3 regions of the Neobacillus pocheonensis genome follow, and region 1 is predicted to be linked to each of the others. Evidence: riboswitches for the same ligand, from Rfam matches in the RefSeq annotation. Region 1 holds a riboswitch; each other region holds the start of a gene.
What was found. A riboswitch is a leader RNA that binds a small molecule or an ion and turns the genes downstream of it on or off. The one in region 1 is predicted to bind lysine.
Positions count from the first base shown of each region.

Region 2: another riboswitch for lysine. It lies ahead of ABES02_RS19605 (aspartate kinase); the one in region 1 lies ahead of ABES02_RS15920 (amino acid permease).
Region 3: another riboswitch for lysine. It lies ahead of dapA (4-hydroxy-tetrahydrodipicolinate synthase); the one in region 1 lies ahead of ABES02_RS15920 (amino acid permease).

Region 1 is NZ_JBCNAD010000028.1:3,452-11,836, forward strand. Features, by position in the region: gene ABES02_RS15920 (amino acid permease) at 1-1,378, opposite strand, end outside; lysine riboswitch at 1,480-1,669, opposite strand; gene ABES02_RS15925 (YitT family protein) at 1,967-2,782, shown strand; gene ABES02_RS15930 (nitroreductase family protein) at 2,906-3,541, shown strand; gene ABES02_RS15935 (PH domain-containing protein) at 3,579-4,193, opposite strand; gene ABES02_RS15940 (DMT family transporter) at 4,369-5,343, shown strand; gene ABES02_RS15945 (DUF421 domain-containing protein) at 5,380-6,240, opposite strand; gene ABES02_RS15950 (DUF1657 domain-containing protein) at 6,259-6,465, opposite strand; gene ABES02_RS15955 (DUF1657 domain-containing protein) at 6,545-6,748, opposite strand; gene ABES02_RS15960 (YmaF family protein) at 6,903-7,241, shown strand; gene ABES02_RS15965 (erythromycin esterase family protein) at 7,367-8,385, opposite strand, start outside.
Region 2 is NZ_JBCNAD010000035.1:8,966-17,350, forward strand. Features, by position in the region: gene sdhB (succinate dehydrogenase iron-sulfur subunit) at 1-532, opposite strand, end outside; gene sdhA (succinate dehydrogenase flavoprotein subunit) at 553-2,304, opposite strand; gene ABES02_RS19595 (succinate dehydrogenase cytochrome b558 subunit) at 2,368-2,976, opposite strand; gene ABES02_RS19600 (YslB family protein) at 3,422-3,874, shown strand; gene ABES02_RS19605 (aspartate kinase) at 3,918-5,135, opposite strand; lysine riboswitch at 5,435-5,613, opposite strand; gene uvrC (excinuclease ABC subunit UvrC) at 5,684-7,456, opposite strand; gene trxA (thioredoxin) at 7,592-7,906, opposite strand; gene ABES02_RS19620 (electron transfer flavoprotein subunit alpha/FixB family protein) at 8,157-8,385, opposite strand, start outside.
Region 3 is NZ_JBCNAD010000008.1:40,689-49,073, forward strand. Features, by position in the region: gene ABES02_RS04685 (HAD family hydrolase) at 1-208, shown strand, start outside; gene ABES02_RS04690 (MFS transporter) at 242-1,429, opposite strand; gene ABES02_RS04695 (sulfite exporter TauE/SafE family protein) at 1,599-2,366, opposite strand; gene ABES02_RS04700 (SET domain-containing protein) at 2,514-2,906, opposite strand; gene ABES02_RS04705 (quinone oxidoreductase family protein) at 3,075-4,040, shown strand; gene dapA (4-hydroxy-tetrahydrodipicolinate synthase) at 4,123-5,004, opposite strand; lysine riboswitch at 5,133-5,313, opposite strand; gene ABES02_RS04715 (GerAB/ArcD/ProY family transporter) at 5,491-6,576, shown strand; gene ABES02_RS04720 (spore germination protein) at 6,542-8,002, shown strand; gene ABES02_RS04725 (Ger(x)C family spore germination protein) at 7,999-8,385, shown strand, end outside.

The DNA.
Region 1 (8,385 bases):
AGGATACCATTACACCATTCCAATCAATATGATCGCCCGTAAATGCGGAATAGTTTTGTCCTAGGACAACGAATCCACAGACAGCAAAGGCAAAAATTGGTCCAAATGGGAAGAACTTTGATTTAAATGGTAATAAGTTTAAGTCTTTACCTTGAGCGACATAAGCTCTGCGGAAGCGATAATGACAAATCGCAATTCCGAGCCATGCGATAAAGCCTGACATACCAGAAGCATTTAACAACCAAACGTAAACTGTACCATCCCCAAAGAAAGATGCAAGAAACGCAAGTGTACCTACAAGCGTTGTAGCAATTAATGCATTGACAGGAACACCATTTTTATTTAATTTACCAAGAAATTTCGGTGCTTTGCCTTCGCGGGCTAAGTCCCATAGCATACGTGTTGAAGCGTACATACCTGAATTTCCAGCTGATAGGACTGCCGTTAAGATAACGGCATTCATGACCGAAGCAGCAAAAGCAATTCCTGCTTTTTGGAAAACTAAGGTAAATGGGCTGACAGTAACATCACCATTGGCTAAGTTGCCATTTGTATAAGGAATTAATAGACCGATAACAAGGATAGCTAATACATAAAATAAAAGAATACGCCAAAATACTTGTTTAACCGCACGCGGGATAGCTTTTTTTGGATCATCCGTTTCACCAGCAGCAACTCCAAGGAGCTCTGTACCTTGGAAAGAGAATCCAGCTGCCATAAAGATTCCAAGCATCGTCATAAAGCCGCCGTGGAAGGGTGCATCACCAATAGTGAAATTTTTGAAACCTACTGCTTCGTCACCCATAATGCCAAAAATCATTAATGTACCAGTGATGATAAAGATAACAACCGTTACGACTTTCACTAAGGAGAACCAATATTCTGCTTCCCCGAAGCCTTTTACTGAAAGATAATTTAATAAAAACATAATCACTAAAAAGATTCCGCTCCAAATGATGGAAGGAGTATGTGGAAACCAGAATTTCATAATCATTGTAACGGCAGCTAATTCAGCGGCAATCGTAATCGCCCAGTTATACCAGTAATTCCAGCCAAGGGCGAATCCAAGAGAAGGATCCACGAATTTAGTCGCATAGGTGCTAAAGCTTCCCGCTACTGGCATGTAGGCGCCCATTTCAGCTAAACTTTGCATCAAAAAGTAAACCATGACACCAATGACGAGATAGGAAAGAATTGCGCCGCCTGGTCCAGCAGAATGGATGGCCCCGCCGCTTGCAAGGAATAAACCAGTCCCAATCGTACCCCCGAGTGAAATCATTGTAAGGTGACGGGATTTTAAGCTTCGTTTCAATCCGTCTTTATTAGATGTTTGAACTTCAATGCTAACATCTTCCTTTAAAACACGTGCTGTTTGCATAATTATAACTCCTTTTTTTATGGTTTTAGGAAGGAGTTTGGAATAAAAAATGCCACCGAGATAGACTCGAGTGGCATTGTTAATACCCCGCATCATACCTTCCGAAAGATAGCTCAACACGAATGGCTGGTAGGGCCACACGTGACAGTTCTGTTCCTATTGGGAGACAGCCCCAGCATGCTTGTTCAGAGAAGTTAGCACACTTCGGCAGCTTTTCCTTTCAAACGGAGTCAGTAATGTCTCTGCATCTCGTCCGTTCTACTAATAAAAACCGCGACCTCTACCTCATCGGTTGATGAGGATTTAGTTATGAAATTAATATACTACTAAAGTATAAATATTATTATTTTATTGTCAATGAAAAAATATTTTTGAATTCATTTATTTAATGTTTTGATGTATAATTATACACGTAAAATGAAAAAACATGTAGAAGGCAAACGATAAAATAATTGAAAAAATCTATTGAGATAATGATTAATGAATTATCAGATAATTTATTATTATTATAAAAAACTATTATATTTACATACAGAAACATAATGGGTATTATTTTTAAATAAATGGTGAAGTTTAGGAGGACTCTGTGTGCGGATTTTTGGATTGATTATTGGATCCCTTATTGTTGTCATGGCCTTTAACCTTTTTTTAATTCCACATGAAGTGTTAAGCAGCGGGCTTAGCGGGATTTCAATGATTTTTGGTATGATAACCCCTATCAATACAGGGGTGGCTAACTTACTTTTGAATTTACCTTTATTAATTGTGGGTTATAAAATGCTCGGAAAAAAATTCATTATGAATTCGATTTTTTCAGTCTTAATCATTTCATTAGGATTATATGTAGTACCAGTATTTCCAATCGCTAATGATACGATTCTTTCCTCCATTTTTGGCGGTGCGTTAACTGGGTTAGGTGTAGGAATCGTGTTTCGTTGTTCAGGCTCAACGGGTGGTTTTGATATCATTGGGATGATTGTTTCGCGCAAAAAAGACTTTCCAATTGGTGTATTGCTCTCTGGGATGAACGCAGTTGTAATCGTCATTAGTGGATTTTTGTTTAATTGGGATGCTGCACTTAATACTTTAGTTTCCATATTTGTAACTGGTAAAGTGGTGGATGCTATTTACACAGATCATGCAAAATTGACGATTATGATTATTACGGGAAAAGGCGAAGAAATGAGAGAACATTTATTGACCAATTTGTACCGCGGGTTGACAATAATGGATGGTGTAGGCGGCTATTCCAATGATAAGCGAAATGTAATGGTTACTGTTATCTCGAGGTATGAACTGAATGAAGTGAAATCTCTTATTACAGAGGTTGATCCCACCGCATTTGTTAATATTACGGAAACAATTGAGGTGATGGGGCTGTTCCACAGACCAAGTCCTTCATAATAGAGGCTTGCACTTATACATAGGTGCAAGCCTTTTCTGTGGATTGAGGAAAGGATTTCATGGTATCGTTTAGTTCTGGTAAACAAACTATAAGTAAAACTCACATTCAAGGAGGAATCATCGATGGCAACTTCATTAATCACAAAAAGCTTGTCTGATTTAATTAGCGAACGTCGTTCGGTAAGAAAATATGACCCAACATATAAAATTTCTAAAGAAGAAATTAATGATATTCTAAAGGAAGCAATAAAAGCACCATCATCTAGCAATTTGCAGCCATGGCGATTTATTGTCATCCAAGACGAAGAAGTTAAAAAAGAACTTAGATCGATTGCAAATAACCAAGAGCAGGTGGAAACAGCTTCAGCCGTGATTGCGGTCATTGGGGATAAAGAAATGTATAAAAGTGTTGAAAAAGTTTATCGTAGTGCATATGAAGCTGGATATATGGATGAAGGAAGTATGAACCGATTAATCGAAAACACTAATAATACGTATCCCCATGCTCCGGAAGAAATTCTGAAAAATATCGCTTCCTTTGATGCTGGACTTGTTTCCATGCAGTTGATGTTAATTGCTAAGGATAGAGGCTATGATACAGTACCGATGGGCGGTTTTAACAAAGAACAATTTGCCCGGAAATTTGATCTTCCTGAACGATTTTTCCCTGTCGTTTTAATCCCTTTAGGGAAGGCTGCTGCACCGGCTCATAATACTACCAGATTACCTTTAGATGATGTTTTAATTGATTTTATCTGAAAAAATAACCCCAGAAATGGGGTTATTTTTGTGAGGCTTAGTTATTAATATATTTTTCAAAAACAAAACCATAATCCTTGACACAATATTGCCTTTTGCTATCCTCTAACCATTGGAATGCTGCCTGGTTGAGCGTTTTAAATTGTACTACTAAATTGCTATCAGGACTGGTCACCCTACCTAAGGTTGAAGAAGCTACTTCTAGACTTTGCTTAGCAAATTGAAGGGAAATGTCATTTTCATGCGTAATTTCAGAGATTTTAATCAATGCCTTATATAAATCCTTTACTTCTTCAATATGTTTTTTATGAACATCAATGGAAAATGGCTGTGAGCCGATTTTAAACTTGATTTCCACATCAAGATCAACAGTTCCGGCTGTTTCAAGCATTACGTCCGATATTTTGTTAGTTGCATAACTATAACGATGCAGCAGCCGTTTCTTGCTCGTTGCACTTGTGCCGTCTAAATGGATAAGGGCGTTGTTCGTAAAACAATATTCATCTGATTTTGATTTAATGAGGAAGTAAATCTTCTCGTTATCTTCATGCATGACATAATCATCCGCATCCACTTTATCATAATTTTCCGGTTTAATGACAGAGCCAACATCACTTATTCCTAATATATCTGCGGCAACTTTTCCAAACATGGTATCAACCTCGCTTCATTTTTTATCATGACCCTCGTTATTTACGGTCGAAAGGGAATAAAGTTTCAAATTTACCTAGTCATTTTCTTTTTAACAAATTATTCAGAAATCTGCTATACTAAGTAAAGTTGACTTACCAACTTAAAAAAGAGATTAATAAAAGGGGATAAACATAATGCGGCCCATTATTTTAGGCATACTTGCCGCTTTCTTTTTTGCATTTACCTTTATTTTAAACCGGGCGATGGACTTAGCCGGCGGGAGCTGGATATGGAGTGCATCTTTGCGTTATTTCTTTATGGTTCCATTTCTTTTTGCCATAGTGCTCTTGAGGAAAAATCTTCAGCCATTATTGGTGGAAATGAAAAGGCGGCCTAGTGCGTGGCTCTTATGGAGCTTTGTAGGATTTGGATTGTTCTATGCTCCAATTTGTTTCTCAGCAGCATTTGCACCCGGTTGGTTAATTGCATCAACATGGCAGATTACAATTATTTCCGGTTCACTTTTAGCACCCCTTTTTTATGAAAAGGTCATGACAAATAAAGGGCCAATGCAAATGAAAGGAAAAATTCCCTTCAAAGGATTAGCGATGTCCTTAATTATCTTATTGGGAATTATTTTAATGCAGATCGACCAGGCCAATCATCTTTCCATTTTGGAAATTACTTTAGGGATTGTACCGGTTGTCGTGGCTTCGTTTGCCTACCCGCTTGGAAACAGAAAAATGATGGATATTTGCGGAGGCCGTTTAGATGTTTTTCAACGCGTATTAGGGATGACTATAGCTAGCCTGCCACTTTGGATTGTTTTATCAGTATTTGGTTTTCTTTCAGAAGGGCCTCCTAGTGCTGGGCAAACGATTCAATCAGGACTGGTTGCCATTTCATCTGGAGTGATTGCTACTATCCTCTTTTTTCATGCCACTGATTTGGTAAGAGGGGATATGCAGAAATTAGCTGCGGTGGAGGCAACGCAATCAATGGAAGTGTTATTTGCTTTAATTGGGGAATTGTTGCTTTTGAATTCTATATTCCCTTCAACGGTATCCTGGATTGGAATGCTATTAGTGATGGCGGGGATGGTATTGCATAGCTATATGTCCCATAAAAGTAACACAACTTCTATCAATGAAAATTCTGTAAGCACATAAAAAATCCTTATCACCTCGATAAGGATTTTTTATGTATCATCCATTTAAAAATGGACTTAGTTTATCAATCGTTTCCTGCATAAGTGCGGCATTTTTTTTGTACATCGCTTTTGATTTTTCGCAATCGGTTTGAAGCGAAAATATTTCCAAGTCTGCTTGCGTTTTTTTCAAGGTTGCAAGTAGTAGTGGTCGTTGCTGGGGCTGTGGGACCTGAATTTTATCATCATAAAGATCAACCGTTAATTCACCATATGAATCTACCTGACCTAAGAAAACATTAGCAAGAGTAACGTTTAATTTTTCTAATTCAGTATAAAGCCATCCTCTGCCTTTTCCAGATAATCGTAATGGTTCATCCATAATATGACCATCCATAATCACGGTTTGCGGCTCTTTTTCATTCGGCATTTTCATTTGCAAATCTTTTGGAGTAAGTGGCAGGTTTTCCTTTTTTAAAAGGGCACTTAGGTTACCTCGTGGTTCCAGTACAGCAAACTCTACGTCCGCAAGCTTAAAAATATTCTTTTGACGAAGGAGAGCGGAAAGCTCGTCAATCGTGTATCTTTCCTTCTTTAAATTCTCTTCTAAAATTTTCCCATCTTTGATGACAACTGTTCCTTTTCCTTCAATCATGTCCCTAAACCCTTTACTGTATAAGGAAATAAAGTCAACTAGCCAGGTAACAAAGCCGAAGATAACAACGGCTAATATTCCATGATATATATTGGCTTCAAGTCCGGTCACTACCTCGCCGGCAATACTGCCAATGGTAATCCCGGCAACATATTCAAAAAAAGATAGCTCAGAAATTTGTTTCTTTCCGAGAATTTTAGTTGTAATAAATAAGAGCAAAATAAATATGAGAGAACGAACGATAATGAATATCCATCCCGGCACTATTTTTCACCCCAATGCTTATGAGCCTTTATATTGCGGTTCTTGGCGCTCTAGTTCTAGAACACGATATTGAAGGTCTTTTTTTATACCGCCGATTGTCAAGGTTGTTTCATGAAAAACAGCTTGAGCTTCCTTATCTAAAGAGTTTAATGCCAGCGATGATAACTGTGCTTCGATCCCCTTTAAAGTTATAAGGCATTGCTTAACATTTGAAGCAACGGTCACAATGGAAACTCCCTTTCTGTAGTAAATTTAGAATTGGAAAAAATGAAAAAGGGGTTGGCAATAACGCCAACCTATATTGTTATTGATTATATTGTGGTTCTTCTGTCAATATTTCTTGAAGGCGTGGTTCAAGGCTATCGAGAACTTGTTGTGTTTGCTGGGCTGCTTGCTGATAAAGTTGTTTTGCATTTTGGTTATCTGTTGCCAATGCAAAAGTTTCGAAACTTGCCTGAGCACTTTTTAATCCTGCTAATGCTTGTTTAACCTGAGTTCCAACAGTCATACAAATAATCCTTCTTTCGTGATATGAATTGAAATTACAGAAATAGTATGTGGATTATCCTTTTGCTTATGTACAATTTTTTATATTGACCTACTGAAATTTTTTCCATACCTCGAGCATATAGATGAAACATCTTTATCGTGAGGTGATTAGTATGAATAGAGTAGGAAAAGATGATTTTGCACCAGGATTTGTTCCGCATCATAATCATGGTTCAGTCGACTACACAGGCGTTAGTTCTGGACATGTACATCAATGTCTGGATGTGACCTCACCGCCAATACCAACGCAGGATGGCGGACATATTCATTTTACTGAGGGATATGTTTTGTTTGAGGATGGTCATACCCATCATTACCGGGCCTACTCAGGACCGGCAATTCCTGTAGGAAACGGAATGCATGTTCATTATTATGACTTCCATACAACCGAAGATAATGGCCATAGTCATCACGTTAAAGGCGTTGACCAACCTTCACCGGGTACAAAATAGAAGCAAGGTCTTCCTCTGATTCAGATGGAAGACCTTTTCATTATAATAAATCTTTGTTAAAGAACATTGTTGATTTTTGAAACTCGTTGATTGGAGCGGAAATCAACAGACCAGTAAAAATGAGCCTATAATAAAATATGCTTCAAAACAAGCGGGTGCAACGCCGTTGTTTGATCGATAAAAATAAACCCATCATATCTCAATCCCATATTTGAAGGGACATAATTTCCAAAATGCTCATATTCAGGACGGTAAACCACACCAATTGCTCGGTGACCAATTGTCGTGGAAAATTCATTTTGGTTTGTTGGATTAAAAATAAGGTATTTATTAAATGCCCCCGAATGATGCATCAGATATTCCCAGCTGCCATATTGGCCAGACGGAACTTCGGTAATCTCAAAGTCTTTTCCCCATTCTGTTGCAGATATTACTGTCCCGCTATTAGTGCCAAATCCAATGATGAATATATCTTCTGGCTTGTTTTGTTCTCTAAGCAATTGACCTACATTTACCATTCCATCTTCCTTCATATCGGTTGCTCGGGCGTCGCCAACATGAGTATTATGCTCCCATATAATTACTTTTGCTTTTTCGCCATAAAACTTCATTATCGAATTTAATGCTTCTACCATATGCTGATCACGTACATTCCACGATCCTGCATCACTGTTTACCATCGTTCGGTAGTATTCTTCAGCATGGGCAGCAACCAGTGCATTTACTTCGAGATTTAAACTTTTTTCATCTTGATTGTCTAATATCCATTTGTTTTTTCGAATTGATTCTAAAAGATGAATAGATTCTTTCATGCAATCCTCCGATAAATACCCAGCAGATACAGCATAAGATTCATGATTTCGGTTGAATGGTTCAAAGCAGGAGAATGCTTTCTTCGCTACATGGAGGCTAGGGGAATTCGTTTTTTCTAAGTACTGGATAATTTCGTCCATACTTTCCCAAAGGCTATAAACATCTAATCCATAAAAACCGACCTTTTGATTTTGGGAGTGCTTCAAGTTATAATCTTTTAACCATTCCATAAGTGCGATTATTTCCTCATTAGCCCACATCCATGTTGGCCAGCGATTAAATGATTCAAGTACCTCTCTGATATCCCTTTTAGATGATTGAATCCCCTTAA
Region 2 (8,385 bases), on a different contig from region 1:
GGGCACCAATAAAGTTTGATTTGCTGTTAACATTCGGGCATGCCTCTAGGCAAACACCGCATGTCATACATTTAGAAAGTTCGTATGCCCACTGGCGCTTATTCTCCGGCATACGTGGACCAGGTCCTAGGTCATATGTTCCATCGATAGGAATCCATGCTTTAACTTTCTTTAACGCATCAAACATACGGCTACGATCAACCTGAAGGTCACGGACAACCGGGAATGTGCGCATTGGCGCTAAGCGGATTGGCTGTTCTAATTGATCAACGAGCGCGGAACAAGATTGGCGCGGCTTTCCATTGATAATCATGGAACAAGCACCACAAACTTCCTCTAAACAGTTCATATCCCAAGTAATTGGGGTAGTAGCTTGTCCATTTGTATTTACAGGATTTTTACGAATTTCCATCAGTGCGGAAATAACATTCATATTCGGACGATAAGGAACTTCAAAGGTCTCCTCATACGGTGCAGCATTTTCGCTATCCTGACGTTGGATAATAAATTTGACTACTTTCTTTTCAGACATTTTTTCCTACTCCCCTTTCTTTAGTGTTTTGTTGTGTAATCGCGCTTCCGCGGCTTAATTAAGGATACATCGATGTCCTCATAATGGAAAGCAGGAGCAGACTTAGAATCAACAAATTTAGCCATCGTCGTTTTCATGAATTCCTCATCATTACGCTCTGGGAAATCAGGCTTGTAATGCGCTCCACGGCTTTCATTACGATTGTAAGCACCAATTGTAATAACGCGAGCCATTTGCAGCATATTTTGTAATTGACGTGTGAAGGCTGCACCTTGGTTGCTCCATTTTGAAGTATCGTTAATATTAATATTTTGATAACGCTCTAATAGCTCTTGGATCTTTTCATCTGTTTTTAACAGCCTATCATTGTAACGAACAACCGTTACATTATCTGTCATCCATTCACCTAGTTCTTTATGAAGAACGTAAGCATTTTCAGTTCCACTTAAGGACATGATGGAGTTCCACTTTTCTTCCTGCTCTTTCACATGGCGGTCAAAGACAGAGGAAGAAACTGCATCGGAGCTCTTTTCAAGTCCATTGATATATTTAACTGCATTTGGTCCTGCAACCATTCCGCCGAATACTGCTGAAAGCAAGGAGTTTGCTCCTAAACGGTTGGCACCGTGCTGTGAATAATCACATTCCCCGGCAGCAAAGAGACCTTTAATATTTGTCATTTGATCATAATCAACCCATAGTCCGCCCATTGAATAGTGAACAGCTGGGAAAATTTTCATTGGAACTTTACGTGGATTATCACCCATGAATTTTTCATAAATCTCGATAATTCCACCAAGTTTAACATCTAATTCATGCGGATCCTTATGGGATAGATCAAGGAATACCATATTTTCGCCGTTGACGCCGAGTTTTTGATTTACACAGACATCAAAGATTTCACGTGTCGCAATATCACGAGGCACAAGGTTTCCATACGCAGGATATTTTTCTTCAAGGAAGTACCATGGCTTACCATCTTTGTAAGTCCAAATACGTCCGCCTTCTCCACGAGCAGATTCACTCATAAGGCGAAGCTTGTCGTCCCCAGGAATGGCTGTAGGATGGATTTGAATCATTTCACCGTTCGCATAATAAGCACCTTGCTGATAAACAATTGACGCAGCAGAGCCAGTGTTAATAACCGAGTTTGTTGATTTTCCAAAAATAATTCCAGGGCCTCCAGATGCCATAATGACAGCATCAGCAGCGAATGAGCGAATTTCCATTGTTTTTAGGTCTTGTGCAACAATACCGCGGCAAGTGCCTTCGTCATCGATAACAGTTCCTAAGAACTCCCAGCCTTCGTACTTTGTTACTAATCCGTCCACTTCATGGCGGCGGACCTGCTCATCCAATGCATAAAGTAATTGCTGACCAGTTGTAGCACCAGCAAAAGCTGTACGGTGGTGCTGTGTACCACCAAAACGACGGAAGTCTAAAAGCCCTTCAGGAGTCCGGTTAAACATAACACCCATCCGGTCAAATAAATTAATGATTCCAGGTGCCGCATCGCACATTGCTTTAACTGGCGGCTGGTTCGCTAAGAAATCTCCGCCATAAATGGTATCGTCAAAGTGAATCCATGGGGAGTCACCTTCACCTTTTGTATTTACTGCTCCATTAATACCGCCTTGGGCACAAACAGAGTGAGAGCGTTTAACGGGAACTAGAGAAAACAATTCTACTGGAGTTCCTGATTCTGCAACCTTAATTGTTGCCATCAAGCCAGCTAATCCGCCGCCGACAATGACCACTTTACCCTTACTCATCTGACTCACTCCCTTAATCCAAAATCCAAAAATTTTTATCCGAACAATTTTAAATGTGAATTATTAAACAAACGCTAATAAAGTAGAAATTCCAATGTAAGATAGTGCTAAGAAAATCACGATTGTCACGTATGTAGTAATGACTTGTGAACGTGGGGATACAGTGATACCCCAGCTAACCAAGAATGACCATAATCCATTCGCAAAGTGGAAAATAGCTGAGATAATCCCCACAATGTAAAAGCCAAACATAAATGGTGAAGATAGAATATCTTGCATCATTTGAAAATTAACTTCATGTCCAAACGCTGAAGCTACACGTGTCTCCCAGATATGCCAAGCGATAAAGATCAGCGTGATGACACCAGTAATACGTTGGAGCAAAAACATCCAGTTTCTGAAGAATCCAAATCTGCTAGTGTTATTTTTCGCTGTAAAAGCAATATAAAGCCCATATATTGCATGAAATAACAATGGTAAATAAATAATAACAGTCTCAAGGACGTAGCGGAAAGGAAGATTCCCCATAAAGTTTGCAGCTTTGTTGAAGGATTCAACTCCCACTGTTGCATAATGATTGACTACCAGGTGCTGCATAAGGAATATCCCAATAGGAATAACCCCAAGCAATGAATGCAATCTCCGATTGAAAAACTCTCGATTACTCGCCATACATTTACCCCCTTTTAATTTGTAAAAATGATGTTAAGCCCTTTTCTTTTTTTCCTTTAAAGAATATGTAACCTAGCACCATTGTGACAATAATGTGACATGTCCATTTTACTCCCATCATCCTAGAGCGTCAAGAAACCGGATACATAAATCTTTGGTTAAAATATAAAATTTTTAAAATATATTGATATTATAATAGAATGTAAGCGCATTCATTTATAGCTTGGTTTTATTTGATAAATAACCTAGATTCTCACATAAAAATTACCAACATCTTACGGTTGGAAATTATTATTTTTAGGAAATGATAATTATGATGGTAAATAAGTTATGATATTGCAAAATAACAAAAAATCCCTTCAAAATGTTAGCACTATTTTATAAAAACGCTACTGAATTGTAACACAGTTTGTATATAATAGAATGGTAGAAAGAGGGGAAACAAGTGAAAGATAGTATCGTCGTTGAGCGTCAGATCCAGACTGATGAACCTAGAAACATATCCATTTTCGGTTATGAACTAGTCAGAGAAATCCTTTTACCTGAGATTTTAGGAAAAGATACTCCCGAAATTTTATATTGGGCCGGAAAAAGGCTTGCACGAAAATTTCCATTATCCGATTATGATCAACTAGTTGAATTTTTTATCAATGCCTCTTGGGGCCAACTTAACATCAAACATGAAAGTAAAAATCAAATTGAGTTTGAACTTGCTAGTCCACTACTAGTATCACGTGTCAAATCAAAAGCAGAAAACTTTTTTCAGTTAGAAGCTGGATTCCTTGCCCAGCAAATCGAGTTGCAAAAAGAAGCTATCGCCGAAACATTTGAACACCCAGCAAAAAAATCCAACATTATCCACTTCACGGTTAAATGGGACAAAAAAGATCAAATATAAAATAGAGTCAGGTACTGTCATTGAAAGTGCCTGACTCTCTTTTTTAGTTTTTCCCTAGTTCAAAAGCATCGTGCAGTACTTCTACTGCTTTTAGCATATTTTTCTCTTCTACCACTGCTGATACTTTGATCTCAGAGGTGCTGACCATTTTAATAGCGATGTTGTTCTCAGCAAGAACGGCAAACATTTTCGCCGCCACACCTGGATTGGAAATCATGCCCGAACCAACAATCGATACTTTTGCTAATTTATTTTCTGCATCAAGTTGCTCATAGCCAAGAACGGACTTATTGTTCTCTAAAACCTTTAATGTTTCAACCCAATCATTGGTATGGAGCGAGAATGACAGATTGGCTGTACCAGCCTCTGTTGTACTTTGAATAATGATATCTACGTTGATGTGATTCTGAGCAAGTGTGGTAAAAATAGTAGATAAACTCGTTAATGAATTCTTAAGACCTAACACGGTTACTTTCGTAATCTCATCTTCGAATGCGACCCCGCGGACAACTAAATTTTGTTCCATTGTTGCTTCCCCCTCAATGACTGTACCTTCAATTTTTTCCATACTTGAGCGAACTTCTAAGCGTACATTGTAGTTCTTTGCAAACTCCACTGCTCTTGGATGCAGCACTCCTGCCCCTAAATTAGCAAGTTCGAGCATTTCATCATAGGAAACGGATAATAATTTACGAGCCTTTTTCACATATCTAGGATCTGTTGTGAATACCCCGGTTACATCGGTATAAATATCACACTTATCGGCTTTTAAAGCGGCAGCTAACGCCACAGCTGTTGTGTCAGATCCACCTCGGCCCAGAGTAGTGATCTCGCCATCCTCAGTAATCCCTTGGAAACCGGCAACAATTACGACTTTCCCCTCATTTAGCCGCGTTTCGATTGATTGTGTATTGATTTTTGAAATCCTTGCATTTCCATGTACAGGCTCGGTAACAATTCCTGCCTGCCATCCTGTATAGGAAACAGCCTCAAGACCTTTTTGATTTAAAGCTATGCTCAATAACGCAATAGTCACCTGCTCCCCAGTCGTAAGCAGCATATCCATTTCCCGCTTATTTGGCTGATCGGAAATTTCCTTTGCTAAGTTAACAAGCTGATCTGTCGATTTGCCCATTGCAGAAACGACGACAACTACCTTATTTCCTCTTTTGGTTTCTTCTCTCACACATTCTGCTACATTTAAAATTCTATCCACACTTCCGACAGAAGTACCTCCGAATTTTTGTACAATAAGCCCCATGTTCGTTTTCCCCTACTTTCAAGTGATTGCTATAGTTTTCCCTATAATTGGTTGTGTTAAAGGTGAATGTTGATTTTGAAACCTTGTTGATTGGAGCGGAAGGCGCAAGACTCCTGCGGGAGTACGGAACAGGGGAGACCCCGCAGGCGCTTCAACGCCGAGGAGGCTCCCCGAACTGCCCGCGAACCGCTCGCGCCTGGGCGGAAATCAACAAGCAAGTTCGACACAGCCAAAAAAATAAAAAAGCAATGAGAGGGTATCTCATTGCTTAATAAACACAAAAAAAACTTGCGCCTACAAGATAAGATAGCTCTCCAAGACCATTCGTCTTGACAATCCAGTATTTATTCAATACAGGACCAGCAAAGAAAGAAATGAGACTTTCTCCACTTCGGCGAACATCCCCTTTCAAGGTTCATCATGGAAGCTCATCCTTCTCAGAACCTTTACTCTTGAAGCTCGCACCTCTACCTTCACTTTAGTACGTAAAAGTGATAGTAAATTAAATTTTCACTTATTATAGCATGATAGTTTTCAGCTGACAATCCTTATGACTGAAGTTTTTTGAGTAATTCTTCAGCAACATCCTTAGGAATTCCAATCGCCCTAAACTCTTCGATGCCAGCTTCTTTCATTTTTTTCACGGAGCCAAACTGCTTTAACAATAATTTTTTTCGCTTCTCGCCAATTCCTGGTATATCATCGAGTAAGGATTGGAAGGCACTTTTTCCACGGATCTGCCGATGGAAGGTAATCGCAAAGCGGTGAACCTCATCTTGAATTCTTTGCAGCAAATAAAACTCCTGGCTGTTTCGCTCTAATGGGACAATTTCTAATGGGTTGCCATACAGTAATTGAGAGGTTCGATGTTTTTCATCCTTTACAAGACCTGAAAGAGGAATATCCAAGCCTAATTCATTTTCTAATACATCACGTACGGCTTCTACATGCCCCTTTCCGCCATCAATTATAATTAAATCGGGCAGTGGCAGTTCTTCTTTAAGTGCCCGTGAATATCTTCTTCGGGTAACTTCCCTCATTGACTCATAATCATCGGGCCCTATGACTGATTTAATCTTATATTTCCGGTATTCTCGTTTGTTTGCTTTCCCATCTGTAAAAACAACCATCGCCGAAACCGGGTCGGTTCCTTGAATATTGGAATTATCGAAAGCCTCGATGCGGTGCGGTGTATAAATTCCGAGGAGTTCCCCCAGGTTCTCCACTGCCTTAATTGTTCGTTCTTCATCTTTTTCAATCAGAGAGAACTTTTCATTCAAGGCAATTTTGGCATTTTTAATGGCCATTTTTACAAGATCCTTTTTTTGCCCTCGCTGCGGCTGTAACACTTTTACCTCAAGAAGCTGCTCCGCCATATTTAAGTCCACTTCGTCTTGAATGAGAATTTCCTTCGGTTTAAAGTGGTTTGTTTTTTGATAAAACTGACCCAAAAATGTGAGGATTTCTTCCTCTGGTTCATTGTAAATTGGGAACATGGATACGTCACGTTCAATTAGCTTTCCCTGTCGTACAAAGAAGACCTGTACGCACATCCAGCCTTTATCGACCGCATAGCCAAACACGTCTCGATCCGTAAAGTCTGTCATTGTAATTTTCTGTTTTTCCATAATCGTCTCAATATGGACGATTTTATCTCTAAAATCCTTTGCCCTCTCAAAATCTAACTCTTCTGCCGCCACCGTCATTTTTTCGGTTAATTCTTTTTTTATTTCCTTATAACCCCCGTTTAAAAAGCGGGTAATTTCATCGGTCATTTCTTTATATTGTTGTTCAGTTACTTCATTGACACATGGTGCAAGGCACTGCCCTAAATGATAATAGAGGCATACCCGGTCAGGAAGTGTCGCACATTTGCGAAGCGGATAAATTCGATCCAGCAGCTTTTTTGTTTCATTTGCTGCAAAAACGTTTGGATAGGGACCGAAATATTTACCTTTATCTTTTTTTACTTTTCGAGTGATGATTAATTTCGGGTGTCTTTCTGCCGTCAGTTTAATAAATGGATAGGTCTTGTCATCCCGCAGCATGACATTATATTTCGGATCATATTTTTTTATTAAATTTAATTCTAGTATTAAGGCTTCAATATTTGAGGAAGTGACGATGTATTCAAAGTCTTCAATCTCTTGGACAAGCCTTAGCGTTTTCCCGTCGTGCGACCCTGTAAAATAGGACCGGACACGGTTCTTTAGTATTTTAGCTTTCCCGACATAGATGATTGTTCCCTGACGGTCTTTCATTAAGTAGCAGCCAGGCTGGTCAGGCAGCAGTGTCAGTTTTTGCTTAATCATTTCATTCATTCCGGCCACTCCACTCCGTTCGTTTTCTTTATCTATCTTTAAAATTTTAAAACAATCGCACCATAAAGGAAAGTGGAGACTCCTGTAAAAAAATAAAAACCCTAGCCAGGATATTCTGGCTAGGGTCGTAAATTCTTAAACGTGCTTTTGTAACACGCCTGCTAGAGCATCTTTTGGTTGGAAGCCGACCACTTTATCGACAACTTCACCATCTTTGAAAACAAGTAATGTTGGAATGCTCATAACGCCGAAATTAGCAGCTGTTTGAGGATTCTCATCGACATCAAGCTTCGTAATTTTTACTTTATCGCCCATATCTAGGTCAAGTTCCTCTAATACAGGAGCGATCATTTTACAAGGTCCGCACCATGGTGCCCAAAAATCTACAAGAACAAGGCCTGAGCCTGTTTCAGTCGTGAAGTTTTGATCTGTTACATGTGAAATAGCCATTTTTATATTGACCTCCTAATTAATAATGAAATACTACGGAAAGTATAACATCGTTTGTTTGCTCATGCTAATAATCTGTTTCGCAAATAAAAGCGAGCGGAACATTCCGCTCGCCCGCTTTTTTATTGGCAAGCTCCAGCGCCTAGGGGCTCTTTGGTCTAAGCCAATCGGCAAGAAGGTTAAAAAGCAACCTTCACACCGGATCGTCTTATGCTTGTCGCCCCTGGACAAGGCGCTTCCGCTCTTCTTATTATGAGTGAACTTTAAGCTTTTTAAACTCTTCAGTTAATAATGGCACAACTTCGAACAAGTCGCCAACGATTCCGTAATCTGCTACTTTAAAGATGTTTGCTTCAGGATCTTTGTTGATTGCCACGATTACTTTTGAGTTAGACATACCTGCTAAGTGCTGGATAGCACCAGAAATTCCGCAAGCGATGTACAGGTCAGGAGTTACAACCTTACCAGTTTGACCAATT
Region 3 (8,385 bases), on a different contig from region 1:
TTTTGAACATGCTTTGGAAAGGATGTCCTTACAAAAGGAAGAAGCTATCATGGTCGGGGATAATTTGATGACTGATATTCTAGGCGCAAATCGAGCTGGAATCAAATCAGTTTGGATAAACCGTCACAATAAAGAGCGAAATGAAGTGATTCCTACCTATGAAATAGAGCACCTGGAAGAGCTTTATATGATTTTAGAACAGTTTTGAAGAAAGCGCGGAATTATTTCCGCGCTTTTAAATTTATCCGAGTTTTACCAAGCGAGCCCGGCTATTTAGGTGAATCACAATAGCTCCACCAAGTAGGAATATAAACAATGTGATATATAGGGCATTGTCCCCGCCGATTTTATAAAGCGATGAGCCAAGAAGTGGCCCAATTGCAGCGCCAGTAAAGCGGATAAAGTTGTAAACACCCATAGCCGTTCCTTTTTCGTGTGCAAATAAATTAACCAATGAGGTTATTTGAGAAGGGAGACTGATTCCTAATAGCACACCAAACTCTAGTAAAAACACAATCAACGCAGGGATCGTTAATAGATTCAAGTATAGAAATGCCCAGAAGATGGAAACCACTAACCCAGTACCATACGCAGTATACACGAGGATTGTAGTGTGTTTTAGATAGGCTTGAATCCGTCCTCCTAGTATGGTTCCAATCACGATGCCAGCCGTAAGCGGAAGGAAAAATAATCCTTTCCATACTAAAGGGACAGAAAATAATTCATCAAGCAAACCAGGGATAAAGACAAGAAAGATATAATAGCCATAAAATTGTGTGAATCCGAGTAGCAAAATGGAAAAAGCAGCCCGATTTTTCAAAATACCTGTAAAAGTTTGAAAGGTAATTTTCTTCGGAGCAGCATCTTTTGGCAAGGTCTCCTTCAAGGTATAACGATTATATATGTAGGCAAAAAGGGCTCCTACTACAAGAAGAGCAAATGCTGAGTGCCATTCTGCATAAGCAGCTATCAAGCTTCCGACAACAGGACCTAGAACGGGCCCAAGAAATACCATGGTCTGATACACACTCATGGCTTTTCCCCGTTCCTGTGGGGCATAAATGTCCCCTATGACAGCGGCTGCTACCACAGATCCGGAAGTAATCCCAAACGCCTGCAATGCTCTTCCAAGCAGGAATAAATAGTAATTTTGAGCAAGGAAGCAAATCAGTGAACCAGCCAAAAAAATAAGAATGCCCGGTAACAAGGTGGCCTTTCTTCCGCGCGTATCCGCTAAGGGGCCAACTAGAAACTGGTTAGCAGCTAGTACAAAGGTATAAAGCGAAATCGTCAAATTTACCATGAATTGGTTTACTTCATAAAAATGTCCTACCTCCGCAAGACTAGGGGTATAAATCGTTTGTGTAAACGGTCCTAAAAAGGCAGCAATTGACAACCCAACTAAAATCTTAGTGTTCTGAGATTTCATCAAGTACACATCCTAACAAAAGGTGTTACATGTAAGTATATATCACTTGGGGAACCGTTCAAATTAAAATGGTTTAAAAATTATAAGTAACTATTTTTAGACGATTAAGAAAAGTACAACAAAAAAACCATTAGTTTAATTAGACTAATGGTTTTGTGCTTGGATAATTTTATGAAATCAGTTTGATCGCACTAATAAGAATGACGGTAGAGATGAGAGTACGAAGTGGTTTAGTCGGTACTTTTGAAGATAAAGAACTACCCACGAGGACTCCCGGTATCGACCCAATCAACAAATTCCCAACGAGGGTATAGTTGACACTACCGGCATTTGCATGGAGCAACCCAGCGACGGTAACTAATAAAAAGGCATGGGCTATATCGGTCCCAACTAATTCAGTTCCTTTCAAACGATAGAGAAATAACATAGCAAGTGCAAATAAAGAACCAGACCCAATTGAAGTAAACCCAACGATGAATCCGAATACAGCACCGATTAAGATTGTTAATCCGCGTTTTTCTTCGAGTGATTTTAGCTGCCAGCGGTTCGGTCTTATTTTTTTATCAAAAAAGGTCTTAATCAGGATAGCCGTCGCTACTAAAATAAGGACGTATCCAAGAGCGTATTTAATAATATGTTCTTGATTATGAAATGAGGATTCAAAAAATCTTAGAATAAAAATGGCTACCACGGCACTTGGAATGCTGCCTATTGAAAGATACATCATTAATTTGAAATTAATCGTTTTTTGTCTCCAATGCTGCGCAACACCAAACATTTTTGTTATGGAATTATAAACCAAGTCTGTACCAACAGCAATAGAAGGCTGAATTCCAACCATGATCAAAACAGGAGTAATAAGAGCTGCACCTCCGACACCTGTTAAACCGACTAAAAATCCTACCAGTAATCCCATCAATGCAATACTTAATGTCATGGTCTTATCTCCTTCTATCTTAATATCCGAGTAAATATATGTGAATTATAGAGTTTTATGAATCATTTGTAAATACTTTTCTGAATTTTTTATTTTTCAAAAATAAAAAAACTCTACTCACAAATGAGTAGAGTTAAACGACTAACTTTAATTATTTTCTTCTTTTTCCTTATCGAACCATAGAGGCTCTTGGTCATCCACATCACCATTATAATTAATAAGAATCTCTTCTCCTGCTTTAATGTCTTTGTATGCATAGAAATCAAAGGTATGATTCTGAAAATTAATATCATAGGTCGCATTCGGCGTATAGGAATGGTTAAACAGCATACCGTATCCTAACAAAAAAGCAGTATGGTTTTTCCCATACTCAAACGCATAATCTGCTAGCAGTGTTTTTTCAATGTGAACATGTTCTCTATTGGGATAGGGAATGACTGGAGCTTCATGAATAAGCGTCCCTTTTGGGATATCTATGGTTGCAAATACTCCTCTATTGAATTCTCCATCGCTTAAAGGAGATGTCTTAATTTCGATAATTTTAATCACCTGCTATTTCTTTAAAGTACCTTAATCTTGACGCTTTTTTATGAAGAATGCAACCTTTTTTGTAAAATTTGAATTAAAACCGTTTATTTGCATTTCTTTATTCACTACTATTTAATATAAAACGTATCGAAAAAAATTATTAAAGTTGAGGTCATACAATTGAAAGCACTAGTATTCAATAAATTTGGCGGGCCAGAAGTATTAGAGTATCGAGAAATTTCAGCACCAACAATCAGACCTGATGAAATACTTGTTAGAATGAAAGCGATCGGCTTAAATTTTGCTGATATTTATCGAAGAAAAGGTAACTATCATCTTGCTGGAGAACCTCCGTATATTCTAGGGTATGAAGGAGCAGGTATAGTTGAAAAGACAGGGGAAAATGTGAAGGGGATTGAAGTAGGTGAGCGAATTGCCTTTGCCGATGTAGCTTACGCGAATGCAGAGTTAGTAGCCGTTCCTTTAGATAAGACTATTCCAGTCCCTGAAACCATTTCGTATAATGAAGCGGCATCCGTATTATTACAGGGGTTAACCGCACATTATCTAACGCGGGACAGCTATTCTATTAAAAAGAATGACATTGTTTTAGTACATGCTGCTGCAGGCGGTGTAGGGCAGCTTCTTATACAAATAGTTAAACTGCTCGGTGGAAGGGTGATCGGCTTAACTTCTTCACCCGAAAAAGCCGCCGCAGCCAAAGATGCTGGAGCGGACTTTGTTTTTCTTTATGATGAGGACTGGAAAACGAGAGTGCTGGAAGCTACGAATCGTAGGGGCGTCGATGTTGTTTATGAATCCGTCGGTTCCACACTTCAAGATAGCTTTGCGGCAACTCGTATTGGTGGTACTGTTGTATTTTACGGAATGGCTGGCGGCGATCCGGCCCCAGTAGACCCAAGAATGCTGATGGATACGTCAAAAACGCTGACTGGCGGAGATTTATGGAATGTCTTAACATCCCATGAAGAAAGAGCTGCTCGTTCAAACGAATTGTTTCGCTGGATGGAAGAAGGAAAAGTTACGGTAGCGGAACCAAAGGTTTTTGCATTAAGTGATGGGCAGGATGCGCATCGTTATTTGGAGAGCCGAAAGAGTACCGGGAAAATTTTATTAATTCCATAAGATTGCCGACAAAAAACGATATGAAAAACAAAAAAGGGGCAGCCAATCATCCGAATTGGCTGCCCTTTTGAATCTGTATTCATTATGCCTCTATTTTGCTGCCTGGTAATACTTGTTGTAGTGCCGTTAGCTCTTTATCATTTAGAGCAACAAGCGGTAACCGGACCCCACCAACCTTAACCCCACTCAAATTTAGGGCCGCTTTTACAGGCGTTGGGTTTGGAGCCGCAAATAATGCTTTCATGATTGGGAGTAGCTGACGATGAGCCGCTGCCGCTTCTTGGACACGGCCATTTTTAAAGTTATTGACCATGTCTTGCATTTCGTTACCAATAATATGAGAGGCCACAGAAACAACTCCAGCGCCGCCGATAGCTAAAACAGGTATCGTTAAACCATCATCTCCACTATATAACGTAAAATCACTCGGTGTTTGGTTGATTATTTCTGCCATCGCATCTAAATTGCCGCTCGCTTCTTTAATGGCGACAATATTATCAATCGCTGAAAGACGAACGATTGTTTCGACAGACATGTTCACGACACTTCGTCCAGGGATGTTATATAGCATGACGGGTAAGGATGTGGATTCGGCAATAGCTTTAAAGTGGTGATACATTCCCTCTTGAGAAGGTTTGTTATAATATGGAGCAACAAGCATGATGCCATCTACACCAGCTTCTACTGCAAGTTTAGTCAAACTGATTGAAGCTCTGGTGTTATTGGAGCCGGTACCTGCGATTACAGGAATTCTGCCGCCTACAACATCAACCACAAATTTAAATAACTCTATCTTTTCCTCTGTTGTTAGAGTAGGAGACTCTCCAGTTGTTCCAGCCACGACTAATCCATCCGTACCATTGGCAATCAAATAATTAACTAAATTCTTCGTCTCGTTATAATCTACATCACCATTTTGATCAAATGGTGTCACCATAGCGGTTAAAACTTGGCCAAAATTCATTATTCTCACCCTTTAGATAATTTTTTTAAAATTAGAGGGAGTTTAGGCCGTTCAAAAATCTACGCAAAAAAGCAGCAACGAGGCAATCCCGTTACTGCAGTAGAAACATACATAAAACAAGTTCCTATGCGTGAGATAGCCCTCCATATAGTTTCCTATATGACAGTTCTGTATTTCTTCAATAGCAGAACCAGCTTCAAGACAAATGAGCATCTTGGAAGCTTCGGCAAATTCCCCTTTTCACAATCTTCACAGGACCTCATCATCCTCTAATTGTGTAGTAATGGTCTTTGCGCCTCTATCCTCACTTCAAAAGGTTTGAAGTAAGAAAATATTTAATTGATTGTAATATAACAGAAACGACCCTTTGTTTCAAGGGAATTTGGATATTTTTTAATAAAACAACAAAACATATCAATAAAATGAAAAAATTCGGTGATCTAATTGAAAAGTTTAGTAAAAATCCTAATCCCCAGACAATTATTCTTGCTCTTGATTCTATCGACGGGATTACTTAATCATGTTCTTCTTATACCCAATTTACTAACTGCGGCAGGAAGAGATAGTTGGTTATGTGTCATTATTGCATATCCGATAGCACTTCTATTTTTGTGGCCTATTTTTTTTATTATAAAAAATAGCCCAGATGAAGGTTTTTTTACCATGATTAGGAACCGTCTTGGCCGTACTGTCTCGATCATATTTTCAATTCCAGTGATGGTGTTTCTGCTGGCCAGTTCATATGTAACGTTTCGGGATTTAATGATTTGGCTGAAAGCCTACTTTCTAGCTGATACTCCTGTTTTTATGATTAATATTATCCTGATTGTTGTTTGTTTTTTCATCACGCTGGCTGGCGTCAAAGCAATGGCGATTTCAAGCGGTTTATTGCTGCCGCTTGTAATCTTATTTGGATTCTTTATTGCGATAACCAACACAAGTTTAAAGGATCCGAGTTTTTTATTTCCCTTATTAGCAAACGGATTTTCTCCTCTTCTAAAAGGGTTGATTTACGTTTTTTCTGGACTTCTTGAGATTTACATCGTTGTTTTGCTGCAGCCCTTTTCACAGGAACCGGTTAAATTTAGGCAATTGTTTATTTTATTGACGATCTTAACGGGTTTAATCTTTGGACCGTTGTCTGCATCCATCATGGAGTTTGGCCCAAGGGAAGCAGTCAACTTTCGTTATCCTGCTTATGAGCAGTGGCGGGTATTAAGCATAGGCAGGTATATCTCACATTTAGATTTCTTTGCCCTATATCAATGGCTTAGCGGAGGGCTAATTCGAATTGGTTTGTTTATGTATCTATTAGGGACATTTATTACAAGTAAAAAAAAGCATTACAAACTGAACCCAATCCTTGTTGGCATTTTGTATCTCTTATTATTCGGACTGATGTCGATTAAAGTAGAGACTTATTATTTCTATGGGGCTATTTATGATTATTTTTTGCCGGTTTGCATGATATTTTTCCTGATTCAAATCCTGTTATCAGCATTGATTCTGGCAGTACTAAAGAAAAGGGATGAACAACATGGAAAAAATAAGGAGCTCGAATCATCTTCGTAGGGGAGAACTTAAAGAAAAAGCGGAAAATTTAAAATTACAATTTAACAGAAGTCAAGACCTATTATGTAAAGAGCATCATACAGAAACGGAATCTTTTGAAATCATTTATTTTGAAAGCTTAATCGATAGACATTATTTAGATCAATATATTTTACCCAAACTTGGAGTTCATAGCGGAGACTTTGCCATTGATAAGCTCAAATCGTTCTTTCAAGCTCTTGAAGTTTCTGACCATTCTTTAGAGGATTTATCCAATTTACTTTTTGACGGAAACGTCTTATTTTTATTTAGAAGTTCGTTATTAAGTATTAATGCATGTTATTTAGCTAAACGTACACCAGAGGAATCAGCGCTTGAAACCTCCATTAGAGGTCCAAAGGATGGTTTTGTCGAGGATATTTGGACTAATATCTCCTTAATCCGAAGAAGGCTCCATACTCCCTCATTATGTATAGAGAAATATACAATAGGAAAAAGAAGCAGAACAAAAGTTATTTTGATGTATATGGAAGATTTAATTGATCAGAGAATTTTGGATGAAATCCATAAACGATTAGAAAAAGTGAACCTGGATATCTTAACCAGTATTTATGAACTTGAATCGTCAATCCGTGACAGACCATTTTCTATTTTCCCGAGTACAGACTACTCTGGAAGGCCAGATTTTATTGTTCAAGCCTTGAATCAGGGCCGTTTTGCTCTCATGGTTGATGGAAATCCAACTGTCTCCTATGCACCAGTGAATTTATTATTGCAGACCAAATCACCAGAGGATAATTACCTCAATTATGCTTTTGTGACAATCGAAAGAATATTAAGGATGTTAGGATTGATCACTTCCGCTTTTTTACCGGGATTATGGATCGCCTTTACAGCCTTTAACGTGGAACAGATTCCGTATTTACTTGTTGCGACCATTTCAGTCTCTCGTTTTGGGCTGCCTTTATCATCACCTTTAGAAATGTTCATTGTTCTGTTTTTGTTTGAACTGTTCAATGAAGCAGGGCTTCGGCTGCCAAGAGCGATTGGGCAAACGGTTGCCGTGTTAGGAGGATTAATCGTTGGGGATGCGGCGATTCGAGCCGGCTTAACGTCTCCAACGATGCTGGTAGTCGCTGCCATTACCTACATATCATCTTTTACTTTAGTGAATCAATTTTTAAGCACAGCTATTACCATTTTAAGGTTCTTCATTATTTTGTTAAGTACATTTTTGGGGTTATTTGGAGTTATTATTGGTTTGATTTTAACGATTTTTTACTTTTCCACTCTTACTTCATTTGGAGAACCATACCTAGGTTCTCTTGCACCCATTAAACTAAAAGAAATGATTAAGTCATTCATAATGGCACCTCGTCAGTTTTATAAAACGAGAACAACAACAACAAGTGCAGATGATCCTACACGAGGTGGGAATCCATCATGAGAAAGTTGTGGATTGTTTCTATTTTCTCTTGCTGTCTAGTGCTTAATGGCTGTTCAGGGATGAAAAATATTCAGGATTTAACCTATATTGTGGGTCTTGGCATGGATTATGATGTAGAAAAAGAGGAGTATACCGCCTATCTTCAAGCATTGAATTTTGCTAGTGTGGCAAAGACAGAAGGAGGACGACCGACTGAACCGATTCCGATTTTTGTCGCTTCGGCAAAGGGAGAAACGCTTAATTTAGCAGTAAGCCAACTCTATAAAAAGTCGGAACCTCCATTGTTTTTTGGACACACCGTCACTCTTGTATTAAGCGAAAATATGATTGCTGATCATATTGATAAAGTTATCGAGGAAGTAGGAAGAAATCGTTCGCTTCGC